DNA from 4 places in the Tardiphaga sp. GW822-FHT04G09 genome. Region 4 is predicted to be linked to each of the others. Evidence: riboswitches for the same ligand, from Rfam matches in the RefSeq annotation. Region 4 holds a riboswitch; each other region holds the start of a gene.
What was found. A riboswitch is a leader RNA that binds a small molecule or an ion and turns the genes downstream of it on or off. The one in region 4 is predicted to bind cobalamin.
Positions count from the first base shown of each region.

Region 1: linked by a shared signal. The riboswitch ahead of AC1RLZ_RS08265 (DUF1636 family protein) and the one ahead of AC1RLZ_RS06430 (ribonucleoside-diphosphate reductase subunit alpha) in region 4 are both predicted to bind cobalamin.
Region 2: linked by a shared signal. The riboswitch ahead of AC1RLZ_RS08320 (TonB-dependent receptor plug domain-containing protein) and the one ahead of AC1RLZ_RS06430 (ribonucleoside-diphosphate reductase subunit alpha) in region 4 are both predicted to bind cobalamin.
Region 3: linked by a shared signal. The riboswitch ahead of AC1RLZ_RS08245 (TonB-dependent receptor) and the one ahead of AC1RLZ_RS06430 (ribonucleoside-diphosphate reductase subunit alpha) in region 4 are both predicted to bind cobalamin.

Region 1 covers NZ_JBXAMO010000003.1:329,687-337,288, reverse strand. The annotation lists gene cobO (cob(I)yrinic acid a,c-diamide adenosyltransferase) at 1-556, opposite strand, end outside; gene cobN (cobaltochelatase subunit CobN) at 553-4,275, opposite strand; gene cobW (cobalamin biosynthesis protein CobW) at 4,291-5,304, opposite strand; gene cobU (bifunctional adenosylcobinamide kinase/adenosylcobinamide-phosphate guanylyltransferase) at 5,305-5,835, opposite strand; gene AC1RLZ_RS08265 (DUF1636 family protein) at 5,832-6,281, opposite strand; cobalamin riboswitch at 6,391-6,571, opposite strand; gene cobT (nicotinate-nucleotide--dimethylbenzimidazole phosphoribosyltransferase) at 6,671-7,602, shown strand, end outside.
Region 2 covers NZ_JBXAMO010000003.1:342,420-350,021, forward strand. The annotation lists gene AC1RLZ_RS08310 (ABC transporter ATP-binding protein) at 1-85, opposite strand, end outside; gene AC1RLZ_RS08315 (FecCD family ABC transporter permease) at 82-1,107, opposite strand; gene AC1RLZ_RS08320 (TonB-dependent receptor plug domain-containing protein) at 1,101-3,056, opposite strand; cobalamin riboswitch at 3,089-3,292, opposite strand; gene AC1RLZ_RS08325 (alpha/beta fold hydrolase) at 3,339-4,127, opposite strand; gene AC1RLZ_RS08330 (O-acetylhomoserine aminocarboxypropyltransferase) at 4,131-5,426, opposite strand; gene AC1RLZ_RS08335 (hypothetical protein) at 5,562-5,804, shown strand; gene AC1RLZ_RS08340 (hypothetical protein) at 5,929-6,192, shown strand; gene AC1RLZ_RS08345 (DUF3830 family protein) at 7,139-7,552, shown strand; gene puuE (allantoinase PuuE) at 7,552-7,602, shown strand, end outside.
Region 3 covers NZ_JBXAMO010000003.1:320,348-327,949, forward strand. The annotation lists gene AC1RLZ_RS08225 (isovaleryl-CoA dehydrogenase) at 8-1,180, shown strand; gene AC1RLZ_RS08230 (NAD(P)-dependent alcohol dehydrogenase) at 2,161-3,234, shown strand; gene AC1RLZ_RS08235 (SDR family oxidoreductase) at 3,315-4,058, opposite strand; gene ertE (N-carbamyl-l-glutamate amidohydrolase ErtE) at 4,171-5,442, shown strand; cobalamin riboswitch at 5,511-5,723, shown strand; gene AC1RLZ_RS08245 (TonB-dependent receptor) at 5,919-7,602, shown strand, end outside.
Region 4 covers NZ_JBXAMO010000002.1:562,957-570,558, forward strand. The annotation lists gene AC1RLZ_RS06410 (glycosyltransferase family 87 protein) at 1-750, shown strand, start outside; gene AC1RLZ_RS06415 (HD domain-containing protein) at 722-1,363, opposite strand; gene AC1RLZ_RS06420 (GlxA family transcriptional regulator) at 1,530-2,495, shown strand; gene AC1RLZ_RS06425 (hypothetical protein) at 2,501-2,686, opposite strand; cobalamin riboswitch at 2,859-3,079, shown strand; gene AC1RLZ_RS06430 (ribonucleoside-diphosphate reductase subunit alpha) at 3,200-6,133, shown strand; gene AC1RLZ_RS06435 (ribonucleotide-diphosphate reductase subunit beta) at 6,279-7,403, shown strand; gene AC1RLZ_RS06440 (AzlC family ABC transporter permease) at 7,504-7,602, shown strand, end outside.

The sequences.
Region 1 (7,602 bases), on a different contig from region 4:
CCAGATCGGCCATCTCGATCAGCTCGGGCTTGGCGTTGCGGCCAGTGATGACCACGTGCTTGTCGGCGGGCTTCTCGTCGCGCAGGAAGGTCAGGACTTCATTGAGATCGAGATAGTCGTAACGCAGCACGATGTTCAGCTCGTCGAGCAGCACCAGCCGATGACGATCATCGCGGATCATCTCCTTGGCGCGCTCCCAGCCCGCGGTCGCCGCGGCGATGTCACGCTCACGGTCCTGGGTAATCCAGGTGAAGCCCTCGCCCATGATGTGCAGCGTGACCAGATCGGGAAAGGTCTTCAGCAGACGCGCTTCGCCCGTGTCCCATTCCGGCGACTTGGTGAACTGGACGATGCCGACGGGATAACCATGACCGATATGGCGGAACACCATGCCCAGCGCTGCAGATGTCTTGCCCTTGCCGGTGCCGGTATGGACGATCAACAGGCCTTTCTCGCCGACCTTGGTCGCCATGATCTTGTCCTTCGCCGCCTTATGCTTGGCGGCCTTGATCTTGTGGCGGGCATTTTCTTCATCGTCGTGGACAGCTTCGGTCATGCGATTTCCTTTGCGATCTCTGTGTGTGCCTGCGGCAGAAGTTCGGCGATCAGATCGGCGGCGCGGTTGGAACGCGGCGTCCACAAGCCCCGACGAATGGCTTCGGCAAAGCGTGCCGCCGTCTCGCGCAACGCCGCCGGATTGGCGGACGTCATGAAGCCGCGAACCTCGTCGTCTTCCAGATAGGACGCAAACAGCTGATCGAAATGATGATTGGCGACGGCATCGGTCGATGCCGCGAAACCGAACAGATAGTCCACCGTCGCCGCGATCTCGAATGCGCCTTTGTAGCCATGACGCATCACGCCGGCGATCCATTTCGGATTGGCGCCGCGGCCGCGCACCACACGCGAAATCTCATGTGCCAGCGGCCGGGCAATCGGCGCTTCGGGCCGCGACGTGTCGATATGTGCGATGCGTGGGGGTGAACCGCGCAGCGTCTGCACGGTCGCTGCGAGACCCCCGATAAACTGGTAATAGTCGTCGGAATCCAGAATGTCGTGCTCGCGGTTATCCTGCGCCTGCGCGACGAGATCGATGCCCCTCAGCCGTTCGGCGAATTCACCGCGCGCATCCTCGCCGTCGGTTCCGCTGCCATAGGCATAGCCGCCCCAATCAAGATAGACCTCGGAAATATCGGCGCGATTATTCCAGCAACCCTCGTCCATCAGCGCCTGCAAGCCCGCGCCGTAAGCGCCGGGCTTGGAACCGAACACACGGCGCGTCGCCTGCCGGCGCGCAATCTCGCAGGTCATGCCGCCGGCTTCGAGCGTGCGAGCCCGCGCGCGGACATTCGCGGCAATTGGATTGGCCTCGTCTGGTTCGTCGAGTTCAGCCACGGCACTCACAGCCGAGCCGATGATGTCCATCTGGGTCGGGAACGCATCGCGGAACAGGCCGGAGACACGAAAGGTCACATCGACGCGCGGGCGCTTCAGTTCGGACAGCGGCGTGATCGCAAAGCCGGTGACGCGGCCCGAGGTTTCCTCCCAGAGCGGCCGTGCGCCAATCAGCGCCAGCGCCTGCGCGACATCATCACCGCCGGTGCGCATATTCGCAGTGCCCCAGGCCGACAGCGCGATCGCGCGCGGCCATTCGCCGGCTTCCTGCCAATAACTTTCGACCAGTCGTTCGGCTGCGAGCTGTCCGATGCGCCAAGCGGACGGCGTCGGCACCGCGCGGACATCGACCGCAAAGAAATTACGTCCGGTCGGTAGCACATCAGGACGCCCGCGGGTCGGCGCGCCGGAGGGGCCTGGGCGAATGAACTGGCCATCGAGACCGCTGAGAAACGCAGCCATCTCCGCATCGCCGCTAGCATCAATCGCCGGCCGCAATTTCGCATTGATCCAGTCAAGCACCGCGGCGGAGCGCGTCCAGGCGGGATCGCAAGGCAGTTTGCCGGAGACGAGTTGCAGCGCCAGTCCTTCGATCCGTTCGACGGTGTCACCAGTGGTGCGCCACATCGCTTCGTCAACATCGGCAAGAACATCAGGGCGCGGACCGAGATAATCATCGGCCATCTCGCGGGTGAGCGGATCGAACGCGCCAAGACCGAGATCGACAGCCAAAGCACGATGCAGCGACGCATCCTGCGGCTTGATCTCCGAACGCGGCAGGCGCGCGATGGACACCAGGAGATCATTGCGCTGCGCATCCTCAGGCACGCGCCCGAAGATGTGCAGCCCGTCACGGATCTGCATCTCCTTGAGATCGCAGAGATGCGCATCGAGCGCGCGCAATGCCTCACCCGTCGGTGTGTCACGGGTGACATTGACGTCGGCATCGATCTGCTGCGCGCGGGCGAGCGACAGGATGTCCTCGGCGATCACAGCGGCGCGCTTGGGATCGAGATCGGTCGCCATGGCATATTCGTCGACCAGATTCTCCAGCCGCGCCAGATCGTCGTGCAGCTCAGCCCGCGTCATCGGCGGCGTCAGGTGATCGATGATCACGGCGGAGGCACGGCGTTTGGCCTGAATGCCCTCGCCGGGATCGTTGACGATGAATGGATAGAGATGTGGCAGCGGACCGAGCACGGCATCGGGCAGGCAATCCGCCGACAGTCCGGCGCTCTTACCCGGCAGCCATTCGAGATTGCCGTGCTTGCCGAGATGCACCACGGCATGGAGGTCGAAGTCGTGGCGCAGCCAGAGATAGAATGCGAGATAGTGATGCGGCGGCACCAGATCCGGATCGTGATAGGTGCTCTTAGGATCGATATTGTAACCGCGCGCCGGCTGCACGCCGACAGTGATATTGCCGAAATGATGCAGGCCGAGGCGGAAGGCGCCATCGACGACATGCGGATCGTGCTCGGCGCTCCCCCAGCGTGCTTCGATGGCGGTCCGCACGTTCGTTGGAAGCGTTGCAAAGGCCGCGTGATAATCGGCCAGCGACCATGTCATGCCACCGTCTCGCTCCGCGCGACCGGCAAGCGCATTGGTCGGCCCCTGCTGCAATAGCTGCATCATCGCGGCTGTCGTGCCGGGCGCATCGCCAGTGACGTATCCGGCGTTGCCCATGGCTGCGATCACATCGATGAGGCTCTGCGGCGTATCGAGGCCGACGCCATTGGCGAGACGACCGTCACGATTGGGATAGTTCGCGAGGATCAGCGCGACACGGCGCTCGCTCGCGGAGGTTCGGCGCAGGCGGACCCAGGCGCGCGCCAGATCAGCGGTCGCATCGATGCGATTCTGCACCGGCTGCAATGTAGTCGGCGCGAAGCCACCATCGCTGGCGCCGCGTTCCTTGAAGGCGATGGCATTGGCGAAGATACGGCCATCGACTTCAGGCAGCACTACATGCATCGCCAGATCGCGCGGCGTGAGACCCCGGGTCGAGGCTTCCCAGCTGGCGCGCGAGATGCCGGCCTGTGCGACCTGCAGGATCGGACAGCCTGATGCCGACAACACGCCGGCATCGTCATGCGCGGTCGCTGTGGCGAAGGCCGTCGCGTTGATGATGATATCCGGCGGATAGGCTCCGAGCGCGGCACGCAGGAAAGCGGCGGAGCGCTCGTCTTTCAGGCTGGTTACATAGAGGCAGACGGCATTGAGACCGCGTGCGCTCAAAGACAGACGCAACGCATCGATCGCGACGGTATCCCCACCAGCGACCAGCGCGCGATAGAAGATCACGATGGCGTTGGGCCGATCATCCGGTGTCGGTTCACCCGGCCAGAATCCGGCTGAGGGCATCGGCCGTGCCGCAGGTGGCTCCTCACCATAGCCGATCAAATGCGCGGCATAGCGCAAGGCCAGCTGCGCGTTATCGACACCACCCTCGCTGCAATAGCGCCACAGCGCGTGGGTGTCATCGCTGCTGATCGTGCCACGCGCGGCCAACTCGGCATTCCAGTCCATCTCGCCCGGCAAACAGGCGAATTTGGCGCCGCGGCTCAGCGCGTCGCTGCGCAGGCTTTCGACGCCATGCGGCCAATAGCTGATGCCGCCGAGCATGCGCAGCACGACGATCTTCGCCTTGGCCAGCGTGCGCTCGACATAGAGATCGACCGACGCAGGATGGCCGAGCGCCAGCATGTTGGTGAACCGCACGCTGGGGAAATCGCCCGGCAGCGTCGCATGCGCCGCATTGAATGCCGCCAGGTCGCTGTCAGCCGCCGACAGCACGACGATATCGGCAGTGTCCTGCCCGAGATCGCGGGCGACGTCGCCGTCGTCAATGCTGCCGGAGGTATCGAGCTTCAGATGCATACGGGTGAACCTGCGTTACCCGGCGAGTGCCCTTCGCACCGCATCGCCGTCGAATCCCTTAAGGCCGATCACAACGAGGTGCTCGGCCTGCGCCACATCCGGCCGCGCGAAAGCGAGCTCGACGCGGGCACCGACGGCCTGCACCACGATCGGCGCGGGCTTGTCGGCGATGCGCGCATGACCCTTCACACGCAGCACGCCGTCCAGACAGAGCGCGTCACTGATGCGTGCCCGCATCGCGTCGATGCTGGTGGCGGCGGCGGGTTTGACGACGATGCTGTCGAAATCATCATGGTCGTGTTCTTCCTCCTCGCCATGGTGACCGGCGCGGGCGGCCACGTCGTCCTCGGCGGCGGCGTTGAGGCCGATCAGCACCGATGGCGCGAGATCGCCCTTGGAGCGCACGATATTCACGCCCGGGCGCAACACGGCTTTGAGCTTGGCTTCGATCTCGGCAAGTTTCTCCGGAGCGACCAGGTCGCTCTTCGAGAGCACCACGAGATCTGCGCAGGCAAGCTGATCCTCAAACACTTCCTCGATCGGATCGTCGTGCTCGATGCCTTCGTCCCTGGCGCGTTGCTCGGCGACAGCATCTTCGTCCAGCGTGACGCGGCCCTCAGAAAGCGCCAGCGCATCGACGACAGTGACGACGCCATCGACAGTGGCGCGGGTCTTCACCGCCGGCCATGCAAAGGCCTTCAGCAGCGGTTGCGGCAGCGCGAGCCCCGATGTCTCGATGACAATGGCATCGAGAGGCCGTTCGCGCGACAGCAGCTTGTCCATGGTCGGCACGAAGTCATCGGCCACGGTGCAGCAGATGCAGCCATTGGTGAGCTCGACGATATCGCCGGGCGCGCAGGCTTTCGCCGCGCATTCCTCAACGAGACCGCCATCGAAACCGGCATCGCCGAATTCATTGACGATCACGGCGATGCGACGGCCATCGGCCTGGGTCAGCAGCGAGCGCAGCAGTGTGGTCTTGCCGGCGCCGAGAAATCCGGTGAGCACAGTGACGGGAACGCGGGGCATTCAATTCTCCTGGGAACGCTTGAGCCAGAGCGGAAGCCCGGCCGCGATGAAAGCGACATTCGGCACGGCGGCCGCGATGATCTGGTTGAGCCGGCCCTGTGCATCACGAAAGGCACGGCCGAGCGGGGTCTCCGGCACGAGACCGAGCCCGACTTCGTTGGACACGAAGACAATCGGATAGCGCGAGACGTCGAGGAAGCGCACCAGACGCTTCGCTTCGATCTCCGGATCACGCTCGGCTAACATCAGGTTCGACAACCATAGTGTCAGGCAATCCACCAGCACGACGCGCCCCACCGTGGCCTCGCGCGTCAGGGCATCGACCAGCGTCAGCGGTTCTTCCACGGTGATCCAGCCTTCGCCGCGCTGCCTGCGATGCTGCGCGATGCGGACGTGCATTTCGTCATCGCCGGTCGTTGCGGTGGCCAGGTAGACCTTCGTCAAGCCGATGCCATCGACCAGCCCTTCGGCGAAAGACGACTTGCCCGAGCGCGCACCACCCAGCACCAGTGTTGTTGTAGCGGCGGTCATTTCGGCGCACGCCCGTCTTCGGGCGACCAACGCAATGGCGGCACGCGCGCAACCATGCCCTTGCGCAACACCTCGGCGCGCTCCCGCCAAGGTACGAGGCCGTAGTCGGATTTTTGATAGGACTCGACGAAGGACACCAGCGCCGCGCTGCCGCTGCCACTCTGCAGATCACCGAACAGGAACGTGTAGCCATCCGGGCTCGTCACCGCGACCGTTGCCGGCCGCTTGCAGACGCTGAGGCATTGCACGGGACGCACCATCACGGCAGCATCGCCATCGCCGAGCGCGGCCTTCACGGCATCGAACATCTCAGGGCCTACGATCGTGCCGGTATCGGCGGCTTTGCAGCTGATGCACACGCTCACGACAACGGGGCCAGCCGGTACAGGTCGCGGCGGTTCGACCGAAATTTGTTCGCCAGAGATGTCGGCGTTGTCGTGATCCATTACATGCTCAGTTCATGCCCTCGCGGGCCTACGAGCTTTGTTGGATCGCGCCGACAGCATGGCCGTCGGTTCGCTCCCGTCCGGTGCACCCCGCCCCGACGACGCCTCCAAAGCACAGTTCGTGATGGCAGGTCTCCTGGCTCGCGAGTCAAAGCCTGCAGCCGCCTTCCCGGGAATTCCCAGTGGCACCAGCGCGGGCTCGTCGCTTACAGTTGCGGGGGCAGCGCCGGCCTCAAACCGGCTTCCCTATTCACCTTCCACGCGGAAGGACCATCGCAAAAGACGCTATCTGCCGGGTGCGCCGGGGTCAACCGCGCCGGCAAGCGACCGCCCCGACCTGTTGACCTTGCAGGCCGTCTTGCGTCAGTTAGGCCGCGAAAAGGAACCCTATGTCCGCCCATTCTCAGTCCTTGTGGCAACCACCCGCCATTGCGCCCGTCGATCCGCAGATCGCGGCAGGCATCCGTGCCGTCATCGACGGCAAGGCCAAGCCGCCGGGATCGCTCGGACGAATCGAGGACTTGGCGCTTCAGCTCGGCATGATCCGGCATCCGGGCGAACCGCGCGGCGACAATGCCGTGCTGCTGGTGTTCGCAGGGGATCACGGGCTCGTCGCCGAGGGCGTGTCGCAATATCCGTCGGCGGTGACCGTTGCGATGGTGATGACCTATCTGGCCGGCCGCGCGACAGCCAATGCTTTCGCCGCGGCCAATAATATCGGTGTGCGCGTGATCGACATCGGCGTTGCGGCCGAACTGCCGGTTCATCCGAAGCTGATCGACGCCAAGGTGCGCATGGGGACGGCCAATGCCGCGCATGAGCCGGCGATGACTTCAGCGCAGGCGGTTGATGCGCTGATGCGCGGCTACCGAATCGCCGTTGGCGAGATCAAGGCCGGCGCAGACATCATCGCGCTTGGCGAGATGGGCATCGGCAACACCGCCTCCTCGGCATTGGTGGTTCATCGGCTCGCGCCGGCACCACTGGATGATTGTATCGGCGTTGGTGCCGGGCAGGACGACGCGGGTATGGCGCGCAAGCGCGCGGCGATCACGAAAGCGGCTGCACGCAGCGACGCAACTGTGCCGCTGGATGTGCTCGCCGAATTCGGCGGGCTCGAAATTGCGGGCATGGCCGGCGCCGTGCTCGGTGCGGCATCGCAGCGACGCCCGGTCATCATCGACGGTTTCATCTCGACCGCTGCCGCGCTGCTCGCCGTTCGGCTTTGCCCGGCGGCACGCGACTATTGCGTGTTCGCACATCGCTCTGCCGAGCGCGGCCATGACATCGTACTCAACGCACTCGACGCCAAACCGCTGCT
Region 2 (7,602 bases), on a different contig from region 4:
ACGAGAGCGCGACGTCGTGCAGCACGGGGCGGCCTGACAGTGTGACGCTCAGATTGCTCGCGGTCAGCAGCGCCTGATCGGTCATGCGACGCCTCCGCCCAGAGCGCGACGCTCGCGCATGATGAGATAGAGGAAAAACGGCACACCGATGATCGAGGTCAGCACGCCGACCTTGATGTCGCTGGTGGAAGGAATGAGGCGCACAGCGATATCTGCCGCGAGCAGCAGCACAGAGCCGGTCAGCGCGCTCGGGATCAACAGTCGTGCGGGATCGTGACCGATAATCGGACGCATCAGATGCGGTGCGATGAGGCCGATGAAACCGATCGTGCCAGTAACCGCGACCGCACCGCCAACGCCGAGCGCGACGCCGAGGATCACCAACAGCCGAAGGCGGCTGACATTGACGCCGAGGCTCTGTGCGGTCTCTTCGCCGAGGCTCAGTGCACGGAAGGCCGAGCGCTGGCTCATCAGGATGATGACGCCAGCTGCAATGAATGGAAGCGCCAGCGTGACATGACGGAAGCTGCGGTCTTCCAGCGAGCCGAGCAGCCAGAAAGCAATCTCAAGCGCCGCGAAGGGATTAGGCGACAGGTTCATCACCAGCGCCGTCGCGGCCCCTGCGAGACTGGAGATCGCAAGGCCCGCAAGGATCAGCAGCAACAGGCCCGCATTGCGGCCGGCGATGCCGAGCAGCATGAAGACCGAGAGGAATGCCATCGTAATGCCGGCAACAGGTAGCGCCCATGAGCGCACATCAGCCAAACCGAGCGAGATCATCAGCACGGCGCCGAAGGCCGCCGACTGCGGCGCGCCGAACAGCGACGGCGAGGCGAGGGGATTGCGCAGCAGGCCCTGCAGCGCGGCACCGGACAGGCCGAGGATCGCGCCGATGGCCAGCGCAAGGATCGCGCGGGGCAGGCGGATTTCGCGCACGATGATCTGCTGCACGTCGCTGCCGCCGCCGAACAATGCATCGAGCACCGTCAGCGGCGAAAGCTTCACCGGCCCTGTGCCAAGCGAGCCCAATGCCAGCAGTGTCACGAGACCGACCAGCGCGATGGTCGCGACCGTCCGGCGGCGTGCTGCTGGCGCTATGCTCACCATGTGGCGTTGAAGCCTGCGTAGGCCGCAGGTCCTGTGGTGCCGAAGTTCAGCACTTCCTGATAGTGCTCATTCAGGATGTTCTCGCCGCGGGCAAAGACCTTCCAGTTCGCATCGATCTTGTACTCGGTATAGAGGTCGACGCGGGTATAGGCATCGACCTGACCGACCTGATTAGCGCTGCTGAAGCGCTTCGACACCGTCGTGACGCGCGGCTCGATCATCCACTTGTCGGTGGGCGTGATCGTGAGTGCGAAGCGGGCGAGGTTCTTCGGCCGCCGCGCCAGCACTGTGTCGGTGCCGAGATCCTGGGCGTGCAGGTAGGTGTAGGCCACGTTGAATTTCATCCAGCCCGGAATGACATCGACATTGCCGCCGACTTCGAGACCACTGGTTTCAGCGCGCGCGACATTGACGTAATAGCCGAGCGGGCGGGAGGCGTCGGTGACGAAGTTGATCAGGTTGCTGTAATCAGTGGAGAAGCCCGTCACCGACAGCATGACGCGGCCGTTGAAGAGGCTCTGGTCGATGCCGGCGTCATAGCCGAAATTGGTTTCCGGTGTCAGGTTTCTGCTACCATAGCTCACGTCGTAAAGCTGGAACAGCGTCGGAGCTTTCGCGCCGGTGCCAGCGCTGGCGCGAAATCTGGTACCGGTCTCCACGATATTATATGCCGCGGTCGCACGCCACGTTTCGAAGCGGGCGACATCGACCACATCATCGACCCGGCCGCCGAGCGTGACGTTGAGCCGCTCGCCGATTGGCACCGACCATAGCGCGAAGACCGAATTGGTGTCCTGTCGCTTTGACAGGAGCGGCGTCAGCGGGCCAGCGATGGGCGAGATGTTCGTGCTGTAGGTCTGTGCAGTCTCGGTCTGCGTTTTGGCGCCGTAGACCAGGGAGCCGAATGCGCCGAGCTTCAGGGTTGCCTGATATTCGGCGCCGAGACTGTTGCCGACGTAGTCGGAGATCTTCGACGTGGTATTTTGTGGCAGCATGTTGGTCTTGTAGCTGACGTCGTCGAAGGAGCGTTCGGTATGGGTGTTCGACACCGTGACGTTATGGGTGAGAATGCCGCCGAACGAATCGATACCGACGCGGCCATACACGGTTTGCAGCAGACGCGTTGCCGCCGATGGCGTATCCGGAAACGCTCCTGTCGCGGCATCATAGGCTGAGCGCGTGAACGAATGGACGATGCCGGACTCCAGCCGAATGCCTTCGCCGGCATCGTAGCCGATGCGCGCCGAGCCACCGACGCGATCGAAACTGTCGTTTTCGAGATTCGGAAACTTCGCCTCAATGGCAGGGATACGATAACCGTAACGCGAGAAGCCGTTGCTGTGCTGGCCGCCGCCGGTGAAGGCATAGGACCACGGACCGTTGGAGCCGGTCAGCGACCCCTGGGTGACGACAGTGCCGTAGCTGCCGGCTTCCGTGCGCACATTGACCTGTGCAGGACCGGAGCCCTTCTTGGTGATGATGTTGACTACGCCGCCCATTGCGTCGGAGCCATAGAGTGCGCTCTGCGGTCCCTTCAGGACTTCAATGCGCTCGATGGCGGAGGGCGTGAACATGGCGAATTCGAAATCGCCTGATGCAGCCGTGGGATCGTTGACGCGAATGCCGTCGATCATCACCAGCGTCTGCCCAGTATTGCCGCCGCGCAGGCGCACATTCGCGGTGCCGCCGGGACCGCCGTTTTCGCTGATGTCGAGACCTGGCACGGTGCGCAGCGCATCGACCAGCGAACCGGGATTGCTGGTCGCGATGGTTTCGCCTGAGACGACGCCGATCGAACTGCCGGTGCGATTGAGTTGTTCGGGGGCTCTGTCCGCCGTCACCACGATTTCGGAGAGTTGCTCGGCACTGGACTGCGCATGCACAGCACTGTGAGAGCAAGACAGAACAATAACGGCTGCAGTGCCTGCAGCCAAATTCCGGATAGCCATTTAACCCCTTCCGTCGACCCACCGTCGAACGAGCGTGAAACTCGTTACCGGCCGGTCTCCTGGCTCGCGGTGGTCTCCCGGTCCGCCTTCCCGAGCTTGCGAGGCAAGCTCAGTGGCTTTGTGGACCCGGAATGGCCGCTTACAGTTGCGGGGGCAGCCGCGGCATAGGGGATAACTCCCCGCACCGCATTCCCGTTTCACCTCCTCGCGGAGGCACCGATAACGACAGACAGGAAGCACAGCACGCCGCGCGGTGCAACAGCCATCGCCGCGTGGCGGACTCTATTGCTCGTGCTGTAGCGCGGCGAGCACGTCGTCGGGGCGCTCGACCATCATCATGTGGCCGGTGCCGGGCAGAATCACCGTGCGGGCGTTTTTCAATGCGGCGGCCAGGGTCTTGCCGGCCTTGGCGGGAGTCATCATGTCACGCTCGCCGAGGATGAGCGTGACGGGGATATCGAGCTGGCCCGCAGCACTCAGGGCATTCTGGTATGTATTGCAGGCGTTGAGGTCTGCGAACAATACGCCGGGCTTCGTCGCCTCAAGCACGCGCTGCGCGCCGCTATGCATCCACAACCCCGGCGCGAGGCTTCCGCCGAGTTCGGCGCGAAAGCCGAGCCCCCAGATCGACACCATGTCGATGGCGGAATGCTGATTGGCTTCGGCGTCCTTCAACAGATCCGGGCCGACGGTCATCGTGCCCGCGGTGCCCATCAGATCGAGGCGTGTGATCTTGCCCGGATGCCGCGCCGCGGTCTCCAATGCAATCAGCGAGCCCATGGAATGGCCGATCAGCCGTGCCGTCTTTGCGGCGGACGCATCGATCAGTGCGGCAGTCCAGTCGGCGAGATCGCCGATGGTGGTGAGCGCTTCACCTTTCGAGCGGCCATGGCCTGGCAGATCGGGCGCGAGCACCGCGAAACCGTGATGCGCGAACCAGCGCGTATGCAGCGCCCAGGTCGAGTGATCGAAGCCGGCGCCGTGGATCATGACGACCACGGGCAGGGATGGATCGAACGTGCGGCCGCCATTGGCGACATAGGTCTCGTGACCGTTGACGGTGAGTTGCATCGCTCAGCCCTTCTGCGAGATGCGCAGCGCCTGCGCGAGATCGTCGATGATGTCATCGGCGGCTTCGATGCCGACGGAGAGGCGGATCAATTCCTCGCCGATGCCGGCGGCCTTGAGCTGCTCGGCGTCCATCTGCTGATGCGTGGTGCTTCCGGGATGAATGACCAGCGTCTTGGCGTCGCCGACATTGGCGAGATGGCTGGTCAGCTTCAGCGCCTCGATGAACTTGCGGCCGGCATTGCGGCCGCCCTTGATGCCGAAGGAAACGATAGAGCCGGCGCCGCGCGGCAGCAGGCGTTTCGCCAGCTGGTAGTCCGGATGATTCTCCAGCGACGGATGCAGCACCCAGTCGACCGCCTTGTTTGCCGTGAGGGCTGCCAGCACCGCATGTGTATTGGCCATATGGCGCTCCATGCGAATGCCGAGCGTCTCGACGCCTTGCAGCAGCTGGAACGCATTGGTCGGCGAGAGACACGCGCCAAAATCGCGCAGGCCTTCGGTGCGGGCACGCATGATGAAGGCGGCATTGCCGAACTGCTCGTCGAAGACGATGCCGTGATAGCCGGCATAGGGTTCGGTCAGAACGGGGAATTTGCCGGAGGCGTGCCAGTCGAAACGGCCGCCGTCGACGATGACGCCGCCGATGGCAATGCCGTGGCCGCCGATCCATTTGGTGGCGGAATTCATCACGATGTCGGCGCCAAGCTCGATCGGCCGCGACAGGAACGGCGTCGCGAAAGTATTGTCGATCAGCAGCGGAATTTTTGCGGCATGGGCGATGTCGGCGACGGCGGGAATATCCAGCACTTCGAGACCGGGATTGCCGATGGTCTCGCCGATCACCAGTTTTGTGTTCGGCTTGATCGCGGCCTTGAACGCAGCGAGATCGCGCGGTTTGACGAATGTCGTGGTAATGCCGAAGCGCGGCAGCGTATGTGCCAGAAGATTGATGGTGCCACCATAGAGCGAGGACGATGCCACAATGTGATCGCCGGCGCCGAGCAGCGTTGCGATCGCCAGATGCAGCGCCGCCATGCCTGATGCAGTGCACACCGCACCAACACCGTTTTCAAGCGCGGCGAGGCGCTCTTCCAGCACCGCCGTCGTCGGATTTGAGATGCGCGTATAGATGTGGCCGGCACGTTCGAGATTGAACAGTGCAGCGGCGTGGTCCGAATCCTGAAACACATAGGATGTGGTCTGGTAGATCGGCACGGCGCGTGCGCCAGTGATTGCGTCCGGATGCTGGCCGGCATGCAGACTCAGCGTTTCGAAAGCAGGCGGTTTGGGTGCTGGCATGGTGGTTTCATCCCTGGACGCGATTTGCGCCATCTATGGCACGAATCGGATGCGAGTGTGAGTCGGTGATATTTCAACGCACGGAACGAAATGCGTCGTGGCGACTTGTAAGACGTCAATCACGCGGAGATCGTCATGAAGAAATTGCTGCTTTGCACTGCGGTTGCGAGTCTCGCGTTTTCATCGGTTGCGGCCGAGGCGAAAGGCTGTATCAAAGGTGCGATCATTGGCGGAATCGCGGGCCACTATGCAGGACATGGCAAGGTCGGCGTCGTTGCGGGTTGCGTGATCGGACGCCACGAGGCCAACAAGGCCGATGCCGAGCGGGCGCAGAAGGCGCAGCATCCACAGCCGTCGAACGAGAACGGTCGCATCTAGATCGGCGTTGTTCTCAACGCTGGACGATGTCGCTAAAATTTGATGGACTAGACCGGTTCTGAGAACCTCACCCTCATCGGGCGGGGTTCTTTTCGTCTCTGTACGATACCGGACGAGAATGGGCGTGAACGTGGTGCTGCATCGGGATGTGTTTTGGCTCGGCAAACAATGGGCCGTTACCGGTTACGGGATTCAGGCCGTCAGTAAAAAACACAACATGAAGTTCGATATCGAGGTGTCGCAGATCTGGAACGAGGATCTGGATGCCTTGATGCGCGATGAGCCCTGGTTCGATGCGCAGGATTTTGCAGAGGCCGTCGATCGCGCCAGGCAGCGCGCGCAGGAAAGCCCGTTGACGTTCCGGCCGCCGTTGAGCGACGAGCGGTAGTTCATACGGCTGGGTCCAAATTTCAAACAGCCAGGCTTCCACGTTCTCGCGGCGCTTGCGCGTCCGAGTTTTGCGCATTCCTTCCCGCCCCCTTGCGAGAGGGCGTGCGGAACGCCGGGTGCCCGATGCACCCCTGGGCCTGATGCTGATGCGGTCTTCCGCAAGGTATGCATCAGGACTTTCGGAAAGCACGGGCGATTGCCCGACGTTCCGCCTGCGGTGTTTTGTCGACTTGCTGAATGCTTGCCCAAGCGACCGATCAAGGTCACCCTTGTTGGGCCCTGCGCGACAGGGCCGGGGGAGCACAAGCTCTTGGGCCGGACGCGTTTCGAATCTGGTCGTCCGTCGCGTGATCCGCGGGCTCGTTCCATCCGCAACCAGCCCGTCCCGCCTGTCCCAGTGGTATCCTGACCACAGACGATGCGGCCTGCCCGCAGACAGCCGTACCCCACATATCCCGTGACGCCGCATCTCCGGCGTCCACCGCATCCCGCCCCGCAATCGTGACGATCGCGATCGCCCCTCTCGATGGGGCAGGACGAAGCGGAAAATAATCAAGATGGGGATGTTGTCAATAGATATAGGAAAAAATGTTTGGGTGCTGTCTTGCCGCCCCACACGCGTCATGCCCCGGCACACCAATTGGTGTGCCGGGGCATCCCAGCATGTTCAGCGCAAAACACACCGGCATTCCGGGCTCATTCCGGTCCGCTGCGCGGCCCGGCCTGCCCCGGAATGACGAGTGTGGATCGGCGTTTCGGGTCAGTCCGGTCCGCTTCGCGGTCCGTCCTGCGCTCAGGCGCACCAATTGGCGTACCGGGAAATGACGAGCTATGCAGGAAGCCAGGCTACGGGCAATCCGCCAAAAACTGCGGCTTGCTTCTTTCGCCCCCTGCTGCAATCTGGATGGATCACTGTCAGTCCCCCAATTTACGAGACCCACCGGATGAGCCAGCTCAAAGTCCATGTCGGCGACTTCACCTTCGACGCGAAGTTCGAGGAGAAGGACGCCCCGAAGACCGTCGCCGCCTTCAAGAAGGCCATGCCGTTCGTCAGCCAGGCGATCCACGTGCGCTGGAGCGGCGAGGGCGTGTGGATGCCGCTCGGGGATCTCGATTTCGGCGTGCCCTATGAGAACCACACGAGCTTCCCGGCGCCGGGCCATATCATCCTCTATCCCGGCGGCATCAGTGAAACCGAAATCCTGCTCGCCTATAGCGGTGTGCATTTCGCCAGCAAGATGGGCCAGCTCGCCGGCAACCACTTCATCACGCTGACCTCGAACCTCGAAAACCTGAAAGAGATGGGCAAGACCGTGCTCTGGAAGGGTGCGCAACCCGTCCGTTTCGAGATGGTCTGATGGCCGGGAGCGACTATCCCCGCGATCTCCGCGGCTACGGCCGCACGCCG
Region 3 (7,602 bases), on a different contig from region 4:
CGACCCTGTGATTTCAAACGCTCAACGGATGTTCAATTTCGATCTCGGCGAGACCGCGGATGCGATTCGCGAGACCGTGCGTGATTTCTCGCAGAACGAGATCGCGCCGCGCGCCGAAGCCATCGACAAGACCAACCAGTTTCCGCTCGATCTCTGGCCCAAGATCGGCGCGCTCGGGCTCCACGGTATCACGGTGGAGGAAGAATTCGGCGGCGCCGGGCTCGGCTATCTCGAACATGTCATCGCAGTGGAAGAGATTTCGCGCGCCTCTGCGTCGGTGGGCCTGTCCTATGGCGCGCATTCCAACCTCTGCGTCAATCAGCTCCGCCGCAATGGCAGCGAGGCGCAGAAGCGTAAATATCTGCCGAAGCTGATCTCGGGCGAACATGTCGGGTCCCTGGCGATGTCCGAGCCGGGTTCGGGCTCTGACGTGGTGTCGATGAAGACCCGCGCCGACAAGAAGGGCGATCGCTACATTCTCAACGGCAACAAGATGTGGATCACCAACGGTCCGGTCGCCTCGACGCTGGTGGTCTACGCCAAGACCGATCCCGCGGCCGGCCCGCGCGGCATCACCGCCTTCATCATCGAGAAGGGCATGAAGGGCTTCTCGACGGCGCAGAAGCTCGACAAGCTCGGCATGCGCGGCTCGGATACCTGCGAACTCGTGTTCGAAGATTGCGAAGTCCCTGAAGAGAACGTGCTCGGCACCGTCGGCCGCGGCGTCAATGTGCTGATGTCCGGCCTCGATTACGAGCGCGCGGTGCTGGCGGCAGGGCCGCTCGGCATCATGCAGGCCTGTCTCGATGTCGCGCAGCCCTATGTGCACGAGCGCAAGCAGTTCGGCGAGCCGATCGGCAACTTTCAGCTCGTGCAGGGCAAGATCGCCGACATGTATGTCGCGCTGAGTTCGGCGCGCGCTTACGTCTATGCGGTGGCGAAAGCCTGCGATCGCGGCGAGACCACCCGCGAGGATGCCGCCGGCGCCATCCTCTATGCGTCGGAACGCGCCACGCAATGCGCCCTCGATGCGATCCAGCTGCTCGGCGGCAATGGCTATATCAACGACTATCCCACCGGCCGCCTGCTGCGCGACGCCAAACTCTACGAGATCGGCGCCGGCACCAGCGAGATCAGGCGGATGCTGATCGGGCGGGAGTTGTTTGCGAAGAACGGGTGAGGGGAGATTCCTTGTATCTGGAGCGCTGACCTCTCCACTGTCATCCCGGGGCGCCCCCCCAAGCTCGTCATTCCGGGGCGCACGAAAGCGGCGAAGCCGGTGAAGTGCGAATCCGGAATCCCGGAGTGTTTTGCGCGATCGGAGACTCCCATGCTGAGATTCCGGGTTCGCCTGCGCGAAGGCGCGCCGGCGCCGGAATGACAGTGTGGGGCGGCAAGACAATGCCAAACATTTTTTCCTACCTCTATTGACAACATCCCCATCTTGATTATTTTCCCCTTCGTCCTGCCCCACCGAGAGGGGCGATCGCGATCGTCACGATTGCGGGGCGGGAGGCGGTGGACGCCGGAGATGCGGCGTCACGGGATGTGTGGGGACCGGCTGTCTGCGGGCAGGCCGCATCGCCTGTGGTCAGGATACCACTGGGACAGGCGGGACGGTTTGCTGGCGGATGGAACGAGCCCGCAGATCAAGTGACGGACGACCAGATTCGAAACGCGTCCGGCCCAAGAGCTGCGCTCCCCCGGCCCTGTCGCGCAGGGCCAAACAAGGGTGACCTTGATCGGTCGCTTGGGCAAGCATTCAGCAAGCCGACAAAACACCGCAGGCGGAACGTCGGGCATTGGCCCGTGCTTTCCGAAAGTCCTGATGCGCCAACTTGCGGACGACCGCATCGGCATCAGGCCCAGGGGTGCACCGGGCACCCGGCGTTCCGCACGCCCTCTCGCAAGGGGCGGGAATGCAGGAGACGACGGGCGCCCCCGCGCCGCAAATAACAGGGGCGATGACGCACGTCTGAAGGGTAGTGGCTGTTTGACAAATTGAATCAAGAGCAACGCAGACATGCGGCTATATGTCCGCCACTTCAGAGACCTTCAAAAGGCATCGCCACTTGATCCACCTCAATCCGGTCACCGCAAAATGCGCAGATGATTGGCTTATGGCGTCGCTCGACGCACCATCGCCAGCAGGAGCAGATGATGCCGAAGATGAAGGCAGCGATATTTGTCGAACCGGGTCGTATCGTCCTGGAGGACAAGCCGATCCCCGATGTCGGCCCGCTCGATGCGTTGATGCGCATCACGACCACCACGATCTGCGGCACCGATGTGCATATCCTCAAGGGTGAATATCCGGTAGCGAAAGGGCTGACCATCGGACACGAACCGGTTGGTATCATTGAGAAGCTCGGCAGCGCCGTCACCGGCTATCGCGAGGGCCAGCGCGTCATTGCCGGCGCCATCACGCCGAGCGGCCACAGTTACGCATGTCTCTGCGGCTGCTCATCGCAGGATGGCGCTGTAACGAAGCACGGCTTCAAGGCCAGCGGCGGCTGGCGGTTCGGCAATACGATCGATGGTGCGCAGGCCGAGTATGTGCTCGTACCCGATGCCATGGTCAATCTCAGTCCGGTGCCCGACGCGTTGACGGATGAGCAGGTGCTGATGTGTCCGGACATCATGTCGACGGGATTTGCCGGCGCCGAGCGCGGCGGCATCAGGATCGGCGACACGGTGGTGGTGTTCGCTCTGGGGCCGATTGGACTCTGCGCCATCGCCGGCGCGAAGCTGATGGGTGCGACCACGATCATCGGTGTCGATACGGTGCCCGCGCGCATCGAGGTCGCCAAACGGCTCGGCGCTGATATGGTCGTCGACTTCAAGAAGGGGGATCCGGTCAAGCAGATCATGGACCTGACCGACGGCCGCGGCGTCGATGTGGCCATCGAAGCCTTGGGTACGCAAGGCACCTTCGAATCGGCACTGCGCGCGCTGCGGCCGGGCGGCACCCTGAGCAGCCTTGGCGTCTATTCGACGGATCTGCAGATTCCCCTGAGCGCCTTTTCGGCGGGCCTCGGCGACAACACGATTGTCACCAGCCTGTGCCCCGGTGGCAAGGAGCGGATGCGACGGCTGATGAACGTCGTTGCCTCCGGCCGCGCCGACCTGACGTCGCTGGTCACGCATCACTACAAACTGGACGATATCGAAAAAGCCTACGATCTGTTTGCGCACCAGCGCGATGGCGTGCTGAAGGTCGCTATCACGCCGTGAAGGTGAGGGGACTTTAACGCGCCGCCCGGCCATGACGATGTGTGTTCGTTCCAGCCGGGCGCCATCGGTATCCGAGCCCATCACATATTGTGAAAGCTCCGGTTCCACGTTGGAGCGATCAGCACCTCGTTGATGCAGACATGCGGCGGCATGCCGGCGATGAAGGCGATGGTCTTGCCGAGATCGTCCGGCTGCAGCATCCGCGCCATCACCTCGGCGCTGGGCGGCACCGGACGATTCTTCATGATGTCGGTCGCGACTTCCCCCGGCGACAGGCAGCAGGCGCGCAGGCCGTTGACGCCTTCATCCATGTTGAACGAATGCGTCAGCGCCAGCACGGCATGTTTGGTGGCCGTATAGGCCGGCCCCGTCATCTTCGACACGATGCGCCCGGCCCATGAGGCGACATTGATGATGCAGCCGTCCTTCTGTGCCCGCATCGCCGGCAGCACCGCGCGCATGCAATACATCACGCCGTTGAGATTGATGTCGACGATCTGGTCCCAGCCGTCCTGGGTGACGTCTTCCCAGCTGCGCTTCGGCACATTGATGCCGGCGCCGTTCACCAGGAGATCGATCCGGCCGTATTTGGCGAGGATGGCCTGCGCCACCTTGTTGACGTCGTCGGCATTGCTGACATCCAGCGCCATTGCTTCCACCGGCTTGCCGCCGGCGCCGAGTTCATCGGCGACGCCCTTCAGCACATCGGCCCGGCGGCCGGAAATGACCACCGTCCAGCCGTCCGCCAGCAGCGCCTGCGCGCCCGCCTTGCCGATTCCGGTGCCGCCGCCGGTCACCCATGCGATCTTGGTCTTGCTGGTCACGATTTTCTCCCTGATCGTTTCTTGCTTCGCGATGTCCATCGTCTTGCTTCACGATGGCCAAAGTGTTCAACAATAATCGCGCCGGCGCCAGTGCCGCCAACTCATGAGCCTCATGCCGATCATGCCGACCGAGACAAAGCCGCCCATCGATCAGAACCGCCTCTGGGACGACCATATGGCGCTCGCCGCCATCACCGATCCCGACAAGCCATGGACGCGGCGATCGTTCTCGCAGCGCTTTCTCGACGGCCGCGCCTGGCTGCGCGAGCAGTATCTCGCGGCCGGCATGACGGTGCGCATGGATGCTGCCGCCAATGTGATCGCGCGGCTGGAAGGCAGCGTCGCGGGCCTGCCGCCGATCATGCTCGGCTCGCATTCCGATACGGTGCCGTCCGGCGGCCGCTTCGACGGTATCTCCGGCATCCTCACGGCGCTGGAAGCGGTGCGTGCGCTGCAGGCGTCCGGCTACAAGCCCCGGCACCCCATCGAGATCGTGGACTTTCTCGCCGAGGAACCCAGCGAATACGGGCTCTCCTGTGTCGGCAGCCGCGCCATGGTCGGCGAGCTCGATGCGAAGATGCTGACCTACACCAATGCGTCCGGCGAGACGCTGGCCGATGCCATCAAGCGCATCGGCGGTGATCCCGCAGCGATTGCGTCGATGCAGAAACCAAAATTCGCCGGCTATCTCGAATTGCATATCGAGCAGGGCGTCGTGCTGGAAAGCAAGAAGCTCGATCTCGGTCTCGTCACCGGCATCGCCGGCATCACCCGCGTCGAGATCGTGCTGAAGGGCGCCGCAGATCACGCCGGCTCGACGCTGATGGAATATCGTAAGGACGCGAGCCTCCCCGCCGCCGAACTCGTGCTGCTGGTCGCCCAGCAGGCCAATGCGTTTGCGGCGCGCAAGCAGGGTCACTTCGTCGCCACCACGGGGATCCTCGAGATCAGCCCGAATGCCGCCAACGTCGTTCCCGGCGGCGCGCGCCTGATCCTCGATATCCGTGCGGAGAAGGCCGCGCTGGTCGATGAATTCGTGGCACTGCTCGATCGCGAGAGTCTGGCCATCGCCAGGCGTGCGAAAGTCGATCGCGAACGCTTTGCCCTGATCTCGCAGAATCCGCCGTCACCTTGCGATGATCACCTGCGCGATATCCTCGGTCGCAGCGCCGCCAAGCTCGGCTACTCCACCACGACGCTGGCCTCCGGCGCAGGTCACGACGCCGCGTTCATGTCGCATATCGGGCCGAGCGCCATGCTGTTCATTCCGTCCAGGGACGGCAAGAGCCATTGCCCCGAAGAATGGTCCGAACCCGGGCAACTGGCGGTGGGTGCGGCGACGCTGTTCGAGGCGGTGCGACTGCTCGACGGACAGAACGCGTAGGGGCCATATACCGCTCCTCAATTCGGATTCCAGTCGGTCGCTGCATTATTGACTTCCAGAGCAGCGCCGTCCTAGATCGGGAGGACGGTTTCCCGAAAGGGGATCAAAAGGGAATGCGGTGCGGGCAGGTTCTTCTCGATGGACTGCCCTATGCCGCGGCTGCCCCCGCAACTGTAAGCGGTGAGTCTTTCGTCACATGCCACTGGGAAACTCGGTCCTGGGAAGGCGATGAAAGATATCGACCCGCGAGCCAGGAGACCTGCCGTCATACGTGGTCACACGCGAGGATGTCGGTCGGGGAGTACAGACATTGGCTTCATTGGCAGGGCGCGAGCTCCGCAATGAGACTTGGTTCGCTGTGACGTGCCACAACGTCGAACCGAGGCCGAACCATGTCATCCGCTATCGTTGCACCCGCTATAGCCTTCACAAGGCGTGATCGCGCCTATCTCTTGTCTGCCGGCATTGTTCCTCTGATGGTCGTCGGCATCACATCGGCAACTGCACAGCAGAGTGTTCAGCTTGATACGATCAGCGTCACCGCCAGCAGGCTCCCGAACGGCATTTCCGGGACGGCCACATCGGTCGTCACGGCGGAAGACATCGCGCGTTCGCCAGCTCAGACAATCCAGGAGATCATCGCGCAGACGCCCGGCGTGCAGGTTCAAAGCCTTTATGGTGGCGTGAATGGTGCCGGCACGTCGGTCGATCTGCGCGGCTTCGGTGCCTTTGCGACAGCCAACACGCTGGTGCTCATTAACGGCCGCAGGCTCAACGATATCGACCTCGCCGGCGTCGATCTGTCGTCGATTCCCAAGGATTCCATTGCGCGCATCGAGATCACCAAAGGAAACAGCGGCGCTGTGCTCTATGGCGACAATTCTGTCGGCGGTGTCATCAATATCGTCACCAAGGCTGGCTCGGCCAAGCCTTTCGCGATGCGCGTCGAGGGCGGTGGTGGTTCGTTCAATCAGCGCCTCGGCTCAATCTCGGCGGCGGCCAGTTCCGGGCCATGGTCATCGTCGTTCTATGGCAGCGGCATCACGTCCGATGGCTATCGCGATAACAACAAGCTGAACCAGATCACCGGCGTCGGTGATATCCGCTATACCGCGCCTGATTTCAGCGCTTACCTGAATTTATCCGGCGACGACCAGCATCTCGGTCTGCCCGGTGCGCGGACGGTGGATCCATCCATTGGCCTCAATCAACTGCTGACCAATCGCAGGGGGGCGAGCACGCCGCTGGATTTTGCCGACAAGCAGGGCGCAAATGTCACGGCCGGCTTCACGAAAACATTGTGGAGCGGCGCAGAACTGATCGTCGATGGCGGTCTTCGCAACAAGGATCAGCAGGCCGGCTTCTTCGGAAGCCTTCCGCTATCGAGCTTCAACGCCAGCTATGTGGACACCAATCTTCAGACCTGGTCGCTGACGCCGCGGTTAAGCATCAAGAATGCGCTGTTCGGGCTGCCGTCGGATATCCTGACCGGCATCGATTATTACGATGCGACCTATCATTCCAGCCGCAGCCAGTTGCGCGGCGTCGCTCCGACCCATGTCTATGATCTGTCACAGCAGACGCTCGCGGCCTATTGGCAGCAGACCGTCGGTCTTCTGCCAAGCACGGATCTGTCCTATGGCGGCCGCATCCAGCGCACCAGCGTGAATGCGCGGGACCGGTTCGATCCAAACGCGCCGGGCGCCTTCGATACGCAGGCGCTGCCGCTCGACAGCAACGAGACCCAACATGCGCTGCATATCGGGCTTGAGCATCGCTTGAACGACGTCTTTGCCGTGTTCGGCCGCGCCGCCAGCGCTTTCCGCACACCGAATGTGGATGAACGCGTGGCGTCGGGGCCGTCATTCGACGCCAACTTCAACCCGATCCCTGGTACATTTTCGCTGAAGACCCAGACCTCCAGGGATGTCGAGGCTGGCTTCCGTATCTCGGCAGGAGCGTTCAAGGCTCAGTCGAGCATCTACGGAATGGATCTGGATAATGAAATCCAGTTCGATCCGGTGAATTTCTACAACAGAAATCTCGATCCGACCCGTCGCTACGGCTCGGAGACCAGCGCTTCGCTGCAGGCCAGCGACACGGTTCTGTTGCGCGGTGGCTTGGCGCTGACGCGCGCTGTGTTCCGAGAAGGCACCTTCG
Region 4 (7,602 bases):
TTTCCGGTTGTCATGACCAACGCGCTGGTCGGGCAGAATGGATTTCTGACGGCGGCGCTGATCGGCGGCATGCTGGTGCTATTGCCCACGCGACCGATCCTGTCGGGCATCTGTCTGGGGCTGCTCAGCTACAAGCCGCAATATGGTTTGCTGTTTCCGCTGATGCTGATCGCGGCGTCACAATGGAAGGCGTTTGTCAGTGCAGGCATCACGACCGTGCTACTCGCCGCGGTGTCGTGGCTGGCTTTCGGCACGGAGAGCTGGCAAGCCTTTATTCACTGGATGCCGATGTTCTCGCAGGCCTTCCTCACCGAAGGCCGCGCGCCGTGGGGCAAGATGCAGAGCATCTTCGCGCTGGTGCGCTATTTTGACGGCAGCGAGCCGCTGGCATGGACGTTTCAGTGGATCATGATCGGCGCCGTCGTGGCGGTGCTCGTCCCCTTGTGGCGAAGCCGTGTGCGATACGAATTGAAAGCAGCCGCGCTGGCAGTCGGCGCCTTGCTGACGACGCCGTATCTGTTTCTGTACGACGTCATGGTGCTTGCGATTGCCGTCGGCTTTCTCGCGCGTATCGGTCTCTCCGAAGGCTTTCAGCGCCACGAACTGCCGATCCTCGGCGCCGCCGCGGCGCTGTTGATTGCCTATCCATTCCTGGGCGGCCCCACTGGCTTTGGCGCAACGCTGCTGGTCGCAGCGTTGATCGCCATGCGAATCCGAAGCTCTATTCGCTCCACGCCGAGTTCAGGATGACGCTGCAGAAATTAATGCGCTTGTAGCTGGGGTCGCGAAGTGCGAGCACGTCAGCCTTGACGTTGCCGAAGGTGGTCTCCGGCTTGTGGATCGTCCCTGCAGCGAACGCATCGATGATCCCGTTCTTGAAGTCGTGGCCGCGCGGATGGCAGGCACACACTTCGTGGCGCTGATATTCGGTGAAGGCATCGTACTCCAGACCCAAGACGTCCATCTCGACACCGGCCGTCACCAGCGCCACGACGGGTCGCTTGTGCTTGGGAATGCCCGGCGTCGTGTGAAGCGCGATGGCGTCCCAGACATCGTCGATATCGCGTTCATCGATATGGTGGCTGCGCAGGAAGTCTGCGGCAGCATTCGCGCCATCGACCTCGAAACGCTCCTCCTTGCTCGCATAGGGCGCCTGCAGGCCCATGTCGTGAAACATGGCGCCGACATAGAGTAACTCGGAATCGACCTTGAGACCCTTGCGCTGCCCCGCGAGCGCGCCGAACAGGAAAACGCGATTTGAGTGGTGATACAAAAGCTCACTTTCCGTATCACGCACCAGCTGATCGACCTGGCGGGCGAGGGCGCTGTCCGGCACTTTAATGCCGGCAATCGTCTTGCTCATGGGATGCTCCTTGCACTGTTGTTGTGATTCATCCGTTGTCGTCCGAGGGCGGTGTTCTCGCAATCGCGCAACGCCCTGTAAAACTGCCATTCGTCCGTGATTTCCTGCCGGAACGCGACTATCTATTCTTCGGCGTCTGGGTTCACTGCCATCGATGGAATGAAGCATCACCATGAAGACCGTTGCGCTTGCGATCTTTCCGGGTGTCCAGTCGCTGGACGTGGCCGGTCCGCTCGATGTGTTCATGGAGGCCAATGGCTTCGTCGCGCCGGGCGAAGGTTATGACATCACGCTAGTTGCAGCAGACTGCGCGCCGCTGCGTGCATCGAACGGTTTGCGGATATCCGCCGATCTGGCGTTCAGTGACGCGAAGAAGCCCTGGGATCTGGTTCTGGTTGCCGGCGGGCCAGGTCTGCCGTCGGCGGAGGCCGATCCGCAGCTCACCGAATGGCTAGCCAGCGCCGCACTCCATGCGGGGCGTTACGGCTCGGTCTGCACCGGTGCATTCGCGCTCGGCCATGCAGGTCTGCTCGACGGCAAGACGGTGACGACGCACTGGCAGAATGCGCCGCTATTGGCGCTGCGTTTCCCCAAAGCGCATGTGGAGTTCGATCGCATCTATAGCCGCGATGGCGCGCTCGTGACATCGGCCGGCGTCACCGCAGGCATCGATCTCGGTCTCGCACTGGTTCAGGAAGATCATGGTGCCGATGTCGCGCTGGCTGTGGCCAAGCGTCTGGTCGTGGTGGCGCAGCGCCAGGGCGGCCAGTCGCAATTCAGTCCCTATCTGGTGCCGCCGTCCGAACCGGGTTCACCAATCGCGCGTGTCCATGCCCATGTGATGGCTCATTTGCGTGACGCGCACAGCGTGGATGAACTCGCCGATGTGGCGGGCATGAGCGCGCGAACTTTCGCGCGGGCGTTTAAGCAGGAAACGAAGATGACGCCGGCTGATTTTGTCGAGGGGGCCAGGATCGACACGGCGCGTAACCGTCTCGAAGGCAGCGATCTGCCGCTGAAGATGGTGGCCTATGAATGCGGCTTCACCACCGCCGAACATATGCGTCAGGTCTTCGTGCGACGGCTGGGCCTGACACCCAGCCAGTACCGGGCCAGCTTTCGCGCGGTCTGATCCGCTCAGGCGAGCTGCAGAGAGGAGATTGGATCGCTGGCCGGAAAACTGTCCATCAGCGCCTCGTTCAGCTTCTCGTCGAGGCGGCGCCGGGCAATCTGCTCCGTTGTCTCGAACGCCGCGAGTGCACCCGGGCGCTCGACGATAGTGTTGAAGTTCATCCTCTCGGTGGTCGTTACCAGGTTGCGCATGGCATTCTCCATTGGTTGGTGATGGTGTTCTGCGCTTCACAGCGCTTCCGGACAACGAATCGCATCGTGCAGAAACCGCCACCGATGCGGCGGATCCTGCCAGGACAAGCAGTTGTCCACGGGACCAACAGCCGTCATGAATTTGTCCGCTTGACACTCTGCCGCGGGTCACACCAAATGTAGACGTCACGGTCCGCCTTGTCGCAAGACTTGGTGGCTAAGAGGGAAGCCGGTGAAGACGTTGTTTTCGCGTCCAATTCCGGCGCTGCCCCCGCAACTGTAAGCAGAGAGTTTGTTTCGCCTGAAGTCACTGATGTCCTGTCGGCATTGGGAAGACAGAAACAAGCGCTTGAATCTGCGAGCCAGGAGACCTGCCGCGACACCAGAACGTCCATGGGCGGGGTGTCCCAGCGGTCGCTTGCAGGCAATGCCGGCGGGATCTCCGCCGTGTATTTTGCAGCGTCCTTTCGGCCCCAGCCCCCACTGCTTGATGCATCACACGGGGTCTTGCCGATGCCTACTTCATCTTCCGTCTTGTCCAACGGCCGCGATGCGGCCCATGCGCCGCCGATTCAACTGTCGCCGGAAACGCTCGCTGCGCCTGCGCGCGAACCTGCGATGCAGATTATCCGCCGCAACGGCACCGTGTCGCCCTTCGACGGCAGCAAGATTTCCGTGGCGATGACCAAGGCGTTCCTCGCCGTCGAGGGCCACACCGCTGCCGCGTCGCGCCGCGTTCATGAAGCGGTGGAACAGCTCACCGGCGATGTCGTGTCCGCGCTGACGCGCCGTGTCGGGGAGGGGCGCACCTTCCATATCGAGGATGTGCAGGACCAGGTCGAACTGGCGCTGATGCGCAGCGAGCATCACAAGGTGGCGCGCGCTTATGTGCTGTATCGCGAGGAGCGCGCCCGCACCCGCGCGGAGGAACTGGCCGCCAAGCCTGCGCTCGTCTCCACCGCGCCAGTGCTGCATGTCACGCTCGCCAACGGCACGCGCGCGCCGCTCGATTCGGCGCGTCTGGCGCTGATCGTCAACGAGGCCTGCGCCGGCCTCGATGGCGTCGATGCCGCCCCGGTGCTCGAGGAAACCCGCCGCAATCTCTATGACGGCATCACGCTGGATGAGCTGGCACTGGCCGGTATCATGGCCGCCCGTACGCTGGTGGAGCAGGAACCGAACTACACCTTTGTCAGCGCCCGCCTGCTGCTCGACAAGCTGCGCACCGAAGTCCTGTCCTTCGTCCATGGCAGTCCGACGCATGCGTCGCAGGCTGACATGACCACGCGCTACGCCGAATATTTCAGCGCCTATATCAAGACCGGCATCAATGCCGAACTGCTCGATCCTGAACTCGCGCGTTTCGACCTCAAGCGAATCGCCGCGGCGCTGAAGCCGGAAGGCGATCTCCAGTTCCAGTTTCTGGGTCTGCAGACGCTCTATGACCGCTACTTCCTGCATGTGCAGGGCAACCGAATCGAGCTGCCGCAGGCCTTCTTCATGCGCGTCGCCATGGGCCTCGCATTGCGCGAGATCGACCGCGAAGCCCGCGCCATCGAATTCTACAATCTGCTGTCGTCGTTCGACTTCATGGCCTCGACGCCGACTCTGTTCAATTCCGGCACGCTGCGCCCGCAGCTGTCGTCCTGCTTCCTCACCACGGTCGCCGACGATCTCGACGGCATCTTCAAGTCGGTGAAGGACAATGCGCTGCTGGCGAAATATTCCGGCGGTCTCGGCAATGACTGGACCCGCGTGCGCGGGCTGGGTGCCCACATCAAGGGCACCAATGGCGAGAGCCAGGGTGTGGTGCCATTCCTGAAAGTCGCTAATGACACGGCCATCGCCGTCAACCAGGGCGGCAAGCGCAAGGGCGCGGTCTGCGCCTATCTGGAAACCTGGCATATCGACATCGAGGAATTCCTCGATCTGCGCAAGAACACCGGCGACGACCGCCGCCGCACCCACGACATGAACACGGCCAACTGGGTGCCGGATCTGTTCATGCAGCGCGTCGAGCTTGACGGCGAATGGACACTGTTCTCGCCTGACGAAACGCCTGAGCTGCACGATCTCTTTGGCAAGCCCTTTGCCGAGCGCTATGCGGCCTACGAAGAGAAAGCCGCGCGAGGCGAGATGCGCGTGTTCAAGACGGTGCGTGCCACCGATCTGTGGCGCCGCATGCTGACCATGGTGTTCGAGACCGGCCATCCCTGGATCACGTTCAAGGACCCGTGCAACCTGCGCTCGCCGCAGCAGCATGTCGGCGTGATCCATTCGTCGAATCTCTGCACCGAAATCACTTTGAATACGTCGGATGATGAAGTCGCCGTCTGCAATCTCGGCTCGGTCAATCTGCTGAACCACATCGGCAAGGACGGCCTCGATCACGCACAGCTCAAGCGCACGGTGACCACGGCGATGCGAATGCTCGACAATGTCATCGACATCAATTTCTACACCATCCCGGAAGCACGCCGCTCCAACCTCAAGCATCGTCCGGTCGGTCTCGGCCTGATGGGCTTCCAGGACGCCCTGCAGGTCCAGGGCATCGCCATGGCGTCGGACGCTGCCGTCGCCTTCGCCGACACCAGCATGGAAGCGATTGCCTTCCATGCGATCTCGGCATCGGTCGATCTCGCCGCCGAGCGCGGCCGTTATCCGTCCTTTGAGGGATCGCTGTGGAGCCGCGGCATTCTGCCGATCGACTCCATCGAAATCCTGGCCGCTGCGCGGGGCGGCGTGGAGATGGATCGTTCCATCACGCTCGACTGGAATGGCTTGCGGGACCGTGTGAAGACGACCGGCATGCGCAATTCCAACGTGATGGCGATCGCGCCGACGGCGACGATCTCCAATATCTGCGGCGTCGCGCAGTCGATCGAGCCCGCCTATCAGAACCTCTATGTCAAATCGAACATGTCGGGCGACTTCACGGTGGTGAACGCGTTTCTCGTGCGCGATCTGAAGAAGCGCGGGCTGTGGGACGAGGTGATGGTCTCCGATCTCAAGTATTTCGACGGCAGCGTCGGATCGATCGACCGCGTGCCCGACGATCTCAAGGCGCTGTATGCGACCTCATTCGAGATCGACAGCGCTTGGCTGATCGAGGCGGCCTCGCGCCGGCAGAAATGGATCGACCAAGCGCAGTCGCTCAATCTCTACATCGCCAATCCCTCCGGCAAGAAGCTCGACCAGCTTTATCGCCTCGCCTGGACGCTGGGATTGAAGACGACCTACTACCTGCGCTCGCGCAGTGCCACGCATGTGGAGAAATCGACGCTGAAGGGCACCGACGGCAAGCTCAACGCGGTGTCGGCAACGGTGGCGACAGCGAAGACGGCAGGCGCGCCGATTCTCGTGGCATCCTCCGCGGTCACCGCGCCGGACCTGTCCGAAGCGATGGCCTGCTCGATCGACAACCCCGAATGCGAGGCGTGTCAGTAAGGGTGTGCCAAACACACTGACCTCATCCTGAGGAGCAGCCTCTTGGCCGCGTCTCGAAGGATGGCCCACGCTCATGGTTCGAGACGCCCGCTGAAGAAGCGGGCTCCTCACCATGAGGGCCGAACAAATATGCAAGGAAAACCCCATGCTCGACTGGTCCGATACCTCATCCGCTCCCCAAAAAAACGCCTTCATCCCACTCCCGCAGTCTCCCGCCGACGCCACCGGCCTTGGCACCATCGATCGCGCTGGCGGCCGCGTCTCGGTGGATGAAAAGCGGATGATCAACTGCCGCGCTGACGTCAATCAGCTGCTGCCGCTGAAGTACAAATGGGCGTGGGAGAAGTATCTCGCCGGCTGCAACAATCACTGGATGCCCACCGAAGTCTCGATGCAGGCAGACATCGCGCTGTGGAAGTCCCGCGACGGCCTGACCGAAGACGAGCGCCGCGCCATCAAGCGCAATCTCGGCTTCTTCGCGGCGTCGGAGAGCCTCGTCGCCAACAATATCGTGCTGGCAATCTATCGCCACCTCACCAATCCGGAATGCCGGCAGTATCTGTTGCGCCAGGCGTTCGAGGAGGCCGTGCATACGCACACATTCCAGTACATCGTCGAAAGCCTCGGCCTCGACGAGGGCGAACTGTTCAACATGTATCGCGAGGTGCCGTCGATCACCGAGAAGGCGGCCTGGGCGCTCAAGCACACCCAGCATCTCGACGATCCCGATTTCAAGACCGGCACGCCGGAGACCGATCAGGCCTTCATGCGCGATCTCGTCGCCTTCTACGTGATCTTCGAGGGCATGTGGTTCTACACGGGCTTTGCGCAGATCCTGTCGCTCGGCCGCCGCAACAAGATGGTGGGCATTGCCGAACAGTATCAGTACATCCTGCGCGATGAATCCATTCACCTGAATTTCGGCATCGACGTCATCAATCAGATCAAGATCGAGAATCCGCATCTCTGGACCAAGGCATTCCAGGAAGAAATCCGCGACATGATCCGGACGGCCGCCGAGCTCGAGGCGGCCTATGGGCGGGACACCATGCCGCGCGGCTTCCTCGGGCTGAATGCGGCGCTGTGCGAAACCTATATGCACTTCATCGCCAACCGCCGCTGCGCGCAAATAGGTCTCGCGCCGGTGTTTACGGAAACGGAAAATCCATTCCCGTGGATGTCGGAAGCGATGGACCTGAAGAAGGAGAAGAACTTCTTCGAAACGCGTGTGATCGAGTATCAGAACGGCGGCGCGCTGAACTGGGAGTAGTCTTTGGTCTCATATCCAAGCGCGCATGGCCCTTATGAGATCGCGTGGCTTGACCTGACTGTGTGATGCCAGCACCCATGCTGCATCACACGGATCGATCATGCACAGCACCCACATTGCCAAGGCGCCGGCATACTGGTCGAAGGCCGCTATCGTGCCGGGCATCATCGCTATCGGGCCGATGCTGCCAGGCACGCTG